DNA from 2 places in the Actinosynnema sp. CS-041913 genome. Region 2 is predicted to be linked to the other one. Evidence: riboswitches for the same ligand, from Rfam matches in the RefSeq annotation. Region 2 holds a riboswitch; the other holds the start of a gene.
What was found. Region 2 has a riboswitch for glycine ahead of gcvH (glycine cleavage system protein GcvH). Riboswitches for the same ligand answer to the same signal wherever they lie in the genome.
Positions count from the first base shown of each region.

Region 1: another riboswitch for glycine. It lies ahead of gcvT (glycine cleavage system aminomethyltransferase GcvT); the one in region 2 lies ahead of gcvH (glycine cleavage system protein GcvH).

Region 1 covers NZ_CP192037.1:7,216,124-7,220,529, reverse strand. Annotated here, with positions in the region: gene ACQPZF_RS32335 (hypothetical protein) at 85-246, shown strand; gene ACQPZF_RS32330 (helix-turn-helix transcriptional regulator) at 438-926, shown strand; gene ACQPZF_RS32325 (hypothetical protein) at 1,156-1,497, shown strand; gene ACQPZF_RS32320 (DUF3817 domain-containing protein) at 1,519-1,821, shown strand; glycine riboswitch at 1,890-1,977, shown strand; glycine riboswitch at 1,979-2,067, shown strand; gene gcvT (glycine cleavage system aminomethyltransferase GcvT) at 2,173-3,273, shown strand; gene glyA (serine hydroxymethyltransferase) at 3,283-4,406, shown strand, end outside.
Region 2 covers NZ_CP192037.1:8,242,779-8,247,184, forward strand. Annotated here, with positions in the region: gene ACQPZF_RS37020 (glutathione peroxidase) at 1-232, shown strand, start outside; gene ACQPZF_RS37025 (hypothetical protein) at 251-649, opposite strand; gene ACQPZF_RS37030 (L-serine ammonia-lyase) at 671-2,035, opposite strand; gene gcvH (glycine cleavage system protein GcvH) at 2,041-2,421, opposite strand; glycine riboswitch at 2,563-2,654, opposite strand; gene ald (alanine dehydrogenase) at 2,884-3,990, shown strand; gene ACQPZF_RS37045 (hypothetical protein) at 4,373-4,406, shown strand, end outside.

The DNA of each region.
Region 1 (4,406 bases), 1.0 Mb from region 2:
CGGGTGAATGGGGGACCATGGCGGGTAACACGGCGGGCACCACGCCTGTCGGCCGGGCACCTGTGAACGGACGGAGAGGGACTCGTGAACGTCAAGAAGGTGGTGACGCTGGCAGCCGTCGCGCTGCTGCTGTTCCTCCTGATCACCCAGCCCGACCAGTCCGCGGAGGCGGTGAAGACGGGCCTCGGCTGGCTCCGCCAGGGCGCCGAGTCGATCATCACGTTCGTCCGGGGGCTCTTCGGCTAGTCCACCTCGCGAGGCCTCGGTGGTCTGGTCACCCGGGGTGACGGTCAAGTCCGACCGTTGCACCGTCTGGGTGGAATGAGGGCTATAACGCCCTGGTAACAGGGTTTTTGACAATCCAGGGTCTAGCGGTTGTCGGTACCCGCTAATACGGTGCGCTGCATTGGCTGATCTTCGACCGATGAGGAGGCAGAATGGTCGAGGACTCCGGAGTCGACGAGCTGCTGCGGCAGTGGGCGGCTGAGCGCTCGGACGACGCCGAGCTGCAAGAGGTGAACCGGATCAAGGACGAGTGGCTGGCCGAGGCCCCACCGTCCGCGCCGGGAATCCCCGTGCAGCGGGCGAATGGCGGGTCACGCGGACTGGTTCGGGTCGAGTCCGCGGACCCGGCGTACGTGGCGGCGATGAGGAAGCGGGCTCCCGAGGTGCCCGAGGTCCTGCTCGCGGCCGCCGCCAGCTACTGGCAGTTGGTGGGCGACCTGTCCGAGGCGGAGCTGTGGTGGGACGCGGGTATCAGCCCGTTGGACCAACGGGCTCTCGACTACCGGGCGGCCGGGCTCACGCCCGCCGACCTGGGACGTCGACTCGGACCGATGACGGTGCTCCAGCACCTGCGTCGGGGAAGCGCGGCGGCCTGGTGTGTGGCCAGGTTGCAGCGGCAGCGCCGGGACGGCGTTGCGTGAGGTTCGGGCGTCGCGCCGTGAGGGGCGCGACGTGAGTCGGGACTAGCACCAACCGGGAGGGCGGGCTCCTACGCGAGGAGCCCCTTCCGACGAGGACCCGGTGTCGACGGAAGGCCCGGTGTCGTCCGGTGCGGTGGTCCCGCGAAGTACTCTTGAGGGCGTGTCCACCCCTCCGCCCGACTCCCAGGCGACCTCGCCGCGCGAGCGGAGCGAGCGCCATTGGGCACCGCTGGGCATCGCTGTTGTCTGTTTGGCGTCGCTGGTGGTCTGCTGCGGGCTCGCCTACTGGCAGTGGGAGCGGTTCTCCGAGGCCGGGGGCACCTTCCAGAACCTCGGGTACGTGTTCCAGTGGCCGCTGTTCGGCCTGTTCCCCGCGTTCATGGTGTGGCGGATGCGCAAGCTCGCCGCCCAGCGCAAGGCCGAGGACGCCTCCGCGGAGCCGGTGGTGGACGTCCCGGAGCAGGTCGTTACCGTGGAGCCTGTCAGGACACCCGCGCACGACGACGAGGACGACGAGCTGGCGGCCTACAACCGCTACCTCCGGGAGCTCCACGCGCGGGACCAGCGGTGAGCGAAGGCGGTCGGTAGGGCGATGAGCGGTGCGTTGGGCCGGTTCCGGTTCATGGCTTACGTGGTCGGCGTCGGCCTGCTCGGGCTCGTGGTCGCGATGTTCGTCAAGTACCTCGGCGACAACGCCGGGATGATGGCGGTCGTCGGACCCGTCCACGGCTTCCTGTACGCCATCTACCTGGTCATCACGGTCGACCTGGCGCTCAAGGCGCGCTGGTCGCTCAAGGGCACCGCGCTGGTGCTGCTGGCGGGCACCATCCCGTTCGTGTCGTTCTACGCCGAGCGCAAGGTGGTCGAGAGCGTCCGGGCGGAGCGCGCCCTGTGACCGCCTCCCGGTTGACCGCGCCTACCAGGCACAACTAGCGTCTGGCGGTACCAACTGAACACGGCCGTCGATGTCGCGCGGGAGAGTCCCCACCAGGGGCGCCGAAGGAGCAACTCCTCCCCGGAATCTCTCAGGCACAGCTACCGCCCGACGAAGGCAACTCTGAAAAGCAGGCGTCACGCCTCGCCCACGGTGCAAGCCGCGCTCTGCGCGCGGCGAAGCTCTCAGGCTCATGACAGAGGGGGAGGCTCACTCGACGAGGAGTCTCCGATGGACCGTGTCATCCTTCGTAACGGCGACCCGGCCGACCCGGCCGGTCTCGTCGCCGTGCCCGCCATCAGGGAGGACCCCGTGGAAACCCGCCGGACGCCGCTGCACGCCGAGCACGAGGCGCTGGGCGCCCAGTTCACCGACTTCGCGGGCTGGCGGATGCCGCTGCGCTACGACAGCGAGCTGGCCGAGCACCACGCCGTGCGCACTTCGGCGGGCCTGTTCGACCTGACCCACATGGGCGAGATCGTGCTGGCCGGACCCGAGGCGGGCCGCGCGCTGGACCACGCGCTGGTGGGCCACGCGTCCGCGATCGGCGTGGGCCGCGCCCGCTACACCATGATCTGCCAGGCCGACGGCGGCGTGATCGACGACCTGATCGTCTACCGGACCGGCGAGCAGGAGTACCTGGTCGTCGCGAACGCGTCCAACGCGGCCGTCGTCTTCGCGGCGCTGGTCGAGCGCGCCGCGGGCTTCGACACGACGGTGGAGGACAAGTCGGTCGACTACGCCCTGCTGGCCGTGCAGGGCCCGGCGTCGACCGAGATCCTGTCCGGGCTGACCGCGACCGACCTGGCGGCGGTGAAGTACTACGCCTCGTACCCGACCGAGGTGGCCGGCAGGCCCGCCCTGCTGGCCCGCACCGGCTACACCGGCGAGGACGGCTTCGAGCTGTTCCTGGCCCCGGCCGACGCCCCGCACGTGTGGCAGGCGCTGCTGGAGGCGGGCCGGCCGCACGACCTCAAGCCCGCCGGCCTGGGCTGCCGGGACACGCTGCGCCTGGAGGCCGGCATGCCGCTCTACGGCAACGAGCTGAGCGCCGCCCGCACGCCGTACCACGCCAACCTGGGCCGCGTCGTGAAGCTCGACAAGCCCGGTGACTTCGTCGGCCGGGACGCGCTCGCCGCCGTCGCCGAGCGGGGCGCGGACGCGAAGCTGGTGGGGCTGAAGACCTCGTCCCGCCGTGCGCCGAGGCACGGCTACCCGGTGCTGGACGCGTCCGGCACGGTGATCGGGGAGGTCACCAGCGGCGCGCTCTCGCCGACGCTGGGGTACTCCGTGGCCATGGCGTACGTGACTCCGGGCCACACCGGGCCCGGCACCGAGCTGGCCGTCGACATCCGGGGCAAGCAGGAGCCCGTGGAAGTCGTCGCGCTGCCGTTCTACAAGCGAAACTCGTAGGGAGACCACATGTCCGAGCACTTCAACACCTCCCTCGCGGAGTTCGACCCGGAGGTCGCCGAGGCGGTCGCCGCCGAGTTGGGCCGGCAGCAGGGCACGCTGGAGATGATCGCCTCGGAGAACTTCACGCCGGTGTCGGTGCTCCAGGCGCAGGGCTCGGTGCTCACCAACAAGTACGCCGAGGGCTACCCCGGCCGGCGCTACTACGGCGGGTGCGAGCACGTCGACGTCATCGAGCGGCTGGCGATCTCGCGGGTGAAGGAGCTGTTCGGCGCGGGCTTCGCCAACGTGCAGCCGCACTCCGGCGCGCAGGCCAACGCGTGCGCCATGTTCGCCCTTCTCCAGCCCGGCGACACCATCCTCGGGCTGGACCTGGCGCACGGCGGCCACCTCACGCACGGCATGCGGATCAACTTCTCCGGCAAGCTGTACCACGTCGTGCCGTACCACGTGTCCGATGTGGACGGTCGGGTGGACATGGCGGAGGTGGAGCGGCTGGCCGCCGAGCACCGGCCGAAGCTGATCGTGGCGGGCTGGTCGGCGTACCCGCGGCAGCTCGACTTCGCGGAGTTCCGCCGGATCGCCGACTCGGTGGACGCCTACCTGATGGTGGACATGGCGCACTTCGCCGGCCTGGTGGCGGCCGGGCTGCACCCGAGCCCGGTGCCGCACGCGCACGTCGTCACCACGACCACGCACAAGACGCTCGGCGGCCCGCGCGGCGGCGTGATCCTGACCAACGAGGCCGACCTGGCGAAGAAGATCAACTCGGCGGTGTTCCCCGGCCAGCAGGGCGGTCCGCTGGAGCACGTGATCGCGGGCAAGGCGGTGGCGTTCAAGCACGCCGCGTCCCCCGAGTTCGCCGACCGCCAGCGCCGCACGGTCGAGGGCGCGAAGATCCTGGCCGACCGGCTGTCCCGGCCCGACGCGGCGGCGGCCGGCGTGAAGGTGCTGACCGGCGGCACGGACGTGCACCTCGTGCTGGTCGACCTGGTGGGGTCCGAACTGGACGGCAAGCAGGCCGAGGACCGCCTGCACGAGGTCGGCATCACGGTCAACCGCAACGCGGTCCCGAACGACCCCCGCCCGCCGATGGTGACCTCGGGCCTGCGGATCGGCACGCCCGCGCTGGC
Region 2 (4,406 bases):
CGGGGTGACGTTCCCGATGTTCGAGAAGGTCGAGGTGAACGGCCCCGGCCGGCACCCGCTGTACGCGGAGCTGGTGTCGTTCGCGGACGCCGACGGCGCGGCCGGCGACGTGGCGTGGAACTTCGAGAAGTTCCTGGTCTCGCCGGCCGGCGAGGTGGTGGCCCGCTTCCGCCCGACGACCGAGCCCGAGGACGGGTCGGTCGTCAAGGCGATCGAAGCGGTGCTCCCCTAGCCCTGCGGCACACCGGGCCTAAACCCTGCGGTACACCGAGACGTCGTCCCGCCACACGCCTTCGACGTCGGGTGAGGACTGGACGATCGTCATCTCGTCGGGCGCGCCGAGGATCCGCCACGCCCTGGCGGCCTCGGCCTGCCCGTCGAACAGGATGGTGCACAACGCGTTCGGCTCGACGATCGTCCGGACGCGGTCGTAGGTGCCCTCCAGCGCGGTGTCCCCGCCGGGGTTCAGCCGGTACTCGATGTGGATCGGCTCCCCCGTCCCCCGCACGCCGTCGATGACGGCCACCAACTGGTCGCCGTCGAGCCGCAGCTCGTACCGCCCCTCTTTCGGCGGCACACCGCCGGAGTAGGCGGTGCGGCCCGGGTCCAGGACCCACCGGCCGAGGAACGGTTCGAGGTGTTCACGCATCGGCTTCCCCCTGGCGAGCGCTCAGCATTCGATGACGTTGACCGCGAGACCGCCGCGCGCGGTCTCCTTGTACTTGCTCTTCATGTCCTTGCCGGTCTCCCGCATGGTCTTGATGACCTTGTCCAGCGACACGAAGTGCGAGCCGTCGCCGCGCAACGCCATCCGCGCCGCGGTGATCGCCTTGATCGACGCCAGCGCGTTGCGCTCGATGCACGGGATCTGCACCAGTCCGCCGATCGGGTCGCAGGTCAGCCCGAGGTTGTGCTCCATGGCGATCTCGGCCGCGTTCTCCACCTGCTCCGGCGTGCCGCCCAGCACCTCGGCCAACCCGCCGGCGGCCATCGAGCACGCGGAGCCGACCTCGCCCTGGCACCCGACCTCCGCGCCGGAGATCGACGCGTTCTCCTTGAACAGCACGCCGACCGCGCCCGCCGTCAGCAGGAACCGCACCACGCCGTCGTCCGACGCGCCCGGCACGAACCGGGTGTAGTAGTGCAGCACCGCCGGCACGATGCCGGCCGCGCCGTTCGTCGGCGCGGTCACCACCCGGCCGCCGGCGGCGTTCTCCTCGTTGACGGCCAACGCGAACAGCGTCACCCAGTCCATCACGCGCAACGGGTCGGTGGCGTAGTGCTCGGCCGCCATCCGCCGGCGCATCTCGGCCGCGCGCCGCCGCACCTTCAGCCCTCCCGGCAGCACACCGGTCGTACCGCAGCCGCGTTCGACGCACTCCTGCATGACGCCCCAGATGTGCAGCAGGCCCGCCCGCACGTCCTCCTCGGACCGCCAGGACGTCTCGTTGGCCAGCATGACCTCGCTGATGGACAGCCCGGTCTCGCGGGTCCGCGCCAGCAGTTCGTCGCCGGTCCGGAACGGGTGTGCGACCGGCGTCTCGTCGGGCTTGATCCGGTCCGCGCCGGTCGCCGTCTCGTCGACCACGAACCCGCCGCCGACCGAGTAGTACACGGCCTCGTCCACGACCTCGTCGCCCCGGTACGCCGCGAAGCTCATCCCGTTGGGGTGCAGCGGAAGGGACTTGCGGCGGTGCATCACCAGGTCGGTGTCCTCGCGGAACGGGACCTCGTGGACCCCGCCGAGCAGCAGCCGGTCGGTCGCCCGGATCTCCGCCACCCGCCGGTCGGCCTCCGTAGGGTCGACGTCCTCGGGCCGGTGGCCCTCCAAGCCGAGCAGCACGGCCTTGGGGCTGCCGTGGCCGTGCCCGGTCGCGCCCAGGGAGCCGAAGAGCTGGACGTGCACCCGGTCCACCGACGAGACCCGCCCGCCCAGTCGCGCCACGAACATCGCCGCCGCGCGCATCGGGCCGACCGTGTGCGAACTCGACGGCCCGATACCGACGGAGAACAGGTCGAAGACGCTGATCGCCACGGCGCTCAGTCCCCGGTGAGTTCCGCGTACTTGGCGGCCGTCAGCAGGCCCGAGGCGTCCTCCACGAGGACCTTGAACAGCCAGCCCGCGCCGTACGGGTCGTTGTTGACCAGCGAGGGGTCGTCCGCCGCCGCCGTGTTGACCTCCACGACCTCGCCGCTGACCGGCGCGTACAGGTCGCTCACCGACTTGGTGGACTCCAGCTCGCCGCACACCTCGCCGGACTTCACGCGGTCGCCCACCGCCGGTAGCTGCACGAACACGATGTCGCCCAGGGATTCCGTCGCGTAGGACGTGATGCCGATCGCCACGGGGTCCTGGGTACCCGGCGTCCAGTCGACCCACTCGTGCTCGGGGGTGTAAAGCAGGTTGTCCGGAAATGTCACGTCAGCTCCTCGGTCCACGCGTCCAGGCCCCCTCTCTGTCCTGGGACCTGAGAGCTTCGCCGCGGCGTCACGACGGCTGTGCCGTCGATCGGACCCGGCTTGCACCGTGGGTGCGCGCGCGAGCACGCTTTCCAGAGTCGCCTCACCCGAGCGGTTCTCGTTGCCTGAGAGTGTGCGGGGTACTTGCTCCTTCGGCGCTCCACAGTCGCTGGAGGCTCTCCCGCTCGGGTTCCGGTGTCACGGGACACCGCGGCCGATGTTCAGTTGGGCGAACGCACGCAAGCTAAGTCCCCGGCGGGACGGGTGTCAACGCGGGCCCGGGGAGATGTCCAGGGCGGTTCGGGCACACTTCGTTGTGCGGGCCGCACAACCGCACGGGGGCCCGTTCGTGCGGCCGGAACGATGACAGCCGGATGGCGGTACCGGAGCTTTGGCGGTAACAACGGCCGAAGGAGCCCCACCGTGCGGATCTCAGTTCCCCGCGAGATCAAGAACCACGAATACCGCGTCGCGCTGACCCCGGCGGGCGCCCACGAGCTGACCCTGCGCGGTCACGACGTGTTCGTCGAGGCGGGCGCGGGCCTCGGGTCGGCCATCACGGACGACGAGTACCTGGCGGCCGGCGCGAAGATCCTCGCCACCGCCGAGGAGGTGTGGGGCGAGGGCGACCTCGTGCTCAAGGTGAAGGAGCCCATCGCCCGGGAGTACCCGCTGCTGCGCAAGGGCCAGACGCTGTTCACCTACCTGCACCTGGCCGCCGACCAGCCGCTCACGCAGGCCCTGCTCGACTCCGGCACGACCGCGATCGCGTACGAGACCGTGCAGACGACGAACGGCGCGCTGCCGCTGCTGGCCCCGATGTCGGAGGTCGCGGGCAGGCTGGCGCCGCAGGTGGGCGCGTTCTCGCTGATGAAGCCGTCCGGCGGCCGGGGCGTGCTGCCCGGCGGCGTGCCCGGCGTGCACCCGGCGCGGGTGGTCGTGATCGGCGGCGGCGTCGCGGGCCTGAACGCGGCGACCATCGCCGTGGGCATGGGCGCGGACGTCGAGATCCTGGACACCAACGTCGACCGGCTGCGCCACATCGACGCCCTCTACCGGGGGCAACTGCGCACCGTCACGTCCAACCGCTACTCGGTCGAGCAGGCCGTGCGCGAGGCGGACCTGGTCATCGGCGCGGTGCTGGTGCCCGGCGCGAAGGCGCCCAAGCTGGTCAGCAACGCGCTGGTGGCGGAGATGAAGCCCGGCTCGGTGCTGGTGGACATCGCGATCGACCAGGGCGGCTGCTTCGCCGACTCCCGGCCCACCACCCACGCCGACCCGACCTACCAGGTGCACGAGTCGGTGTTCTACTGCGTGGCGAACATGCCGGGCGCGGTGCCGCGCACCTCCACCTACGCGCTGACCAACGTGACGCTGCCCTACGCCGTGGCGCTGGCCGACAAGGGCTGGCAGGCCGCGCTGCGGGCGGACAAGGCGCTCGCGCTGGGGCTCAACGCGCACGAGGGCCTGCTGACCAACCAGCCGGTCGCCGAGGCGCACGGCCTCACCCACACCCCGCTCGAAGTCTGACCACCACCGGAAGAAGGGGCGGCCACCGCGTCGGGTGGCCGCCCCTTCTCGCCTGTCCGGAGAACGACTCGCCTGTCCGGAGAACGAAAGGCGGCCCGCTCAACCAGCCTGGGGGTCACTGGGAGCGGGCCGCACGGCCAATTCTAGCCGGGAACCGGCCGCCGTGCCCAGCCGCCCCGCCCACTTGACGCACAGATCTTTACCTCGTGCACCACAGCCCGTGGCCGGCCTCAAGCAAACGAGTGAATTCACCGCGTAACGGGTAAGTCACGACGCCCGGTCGGCCGATGGACAGAGCGGGACACCCGCCGCCGCACCCGCGGGTTCGTCCGACCGCGTGGCGCTGCCCACGCGTCGCCGCCACCCTCCGATCGGAGCGCACATGGCTGAAGCACAGGGCTGGATCGACTGTCACG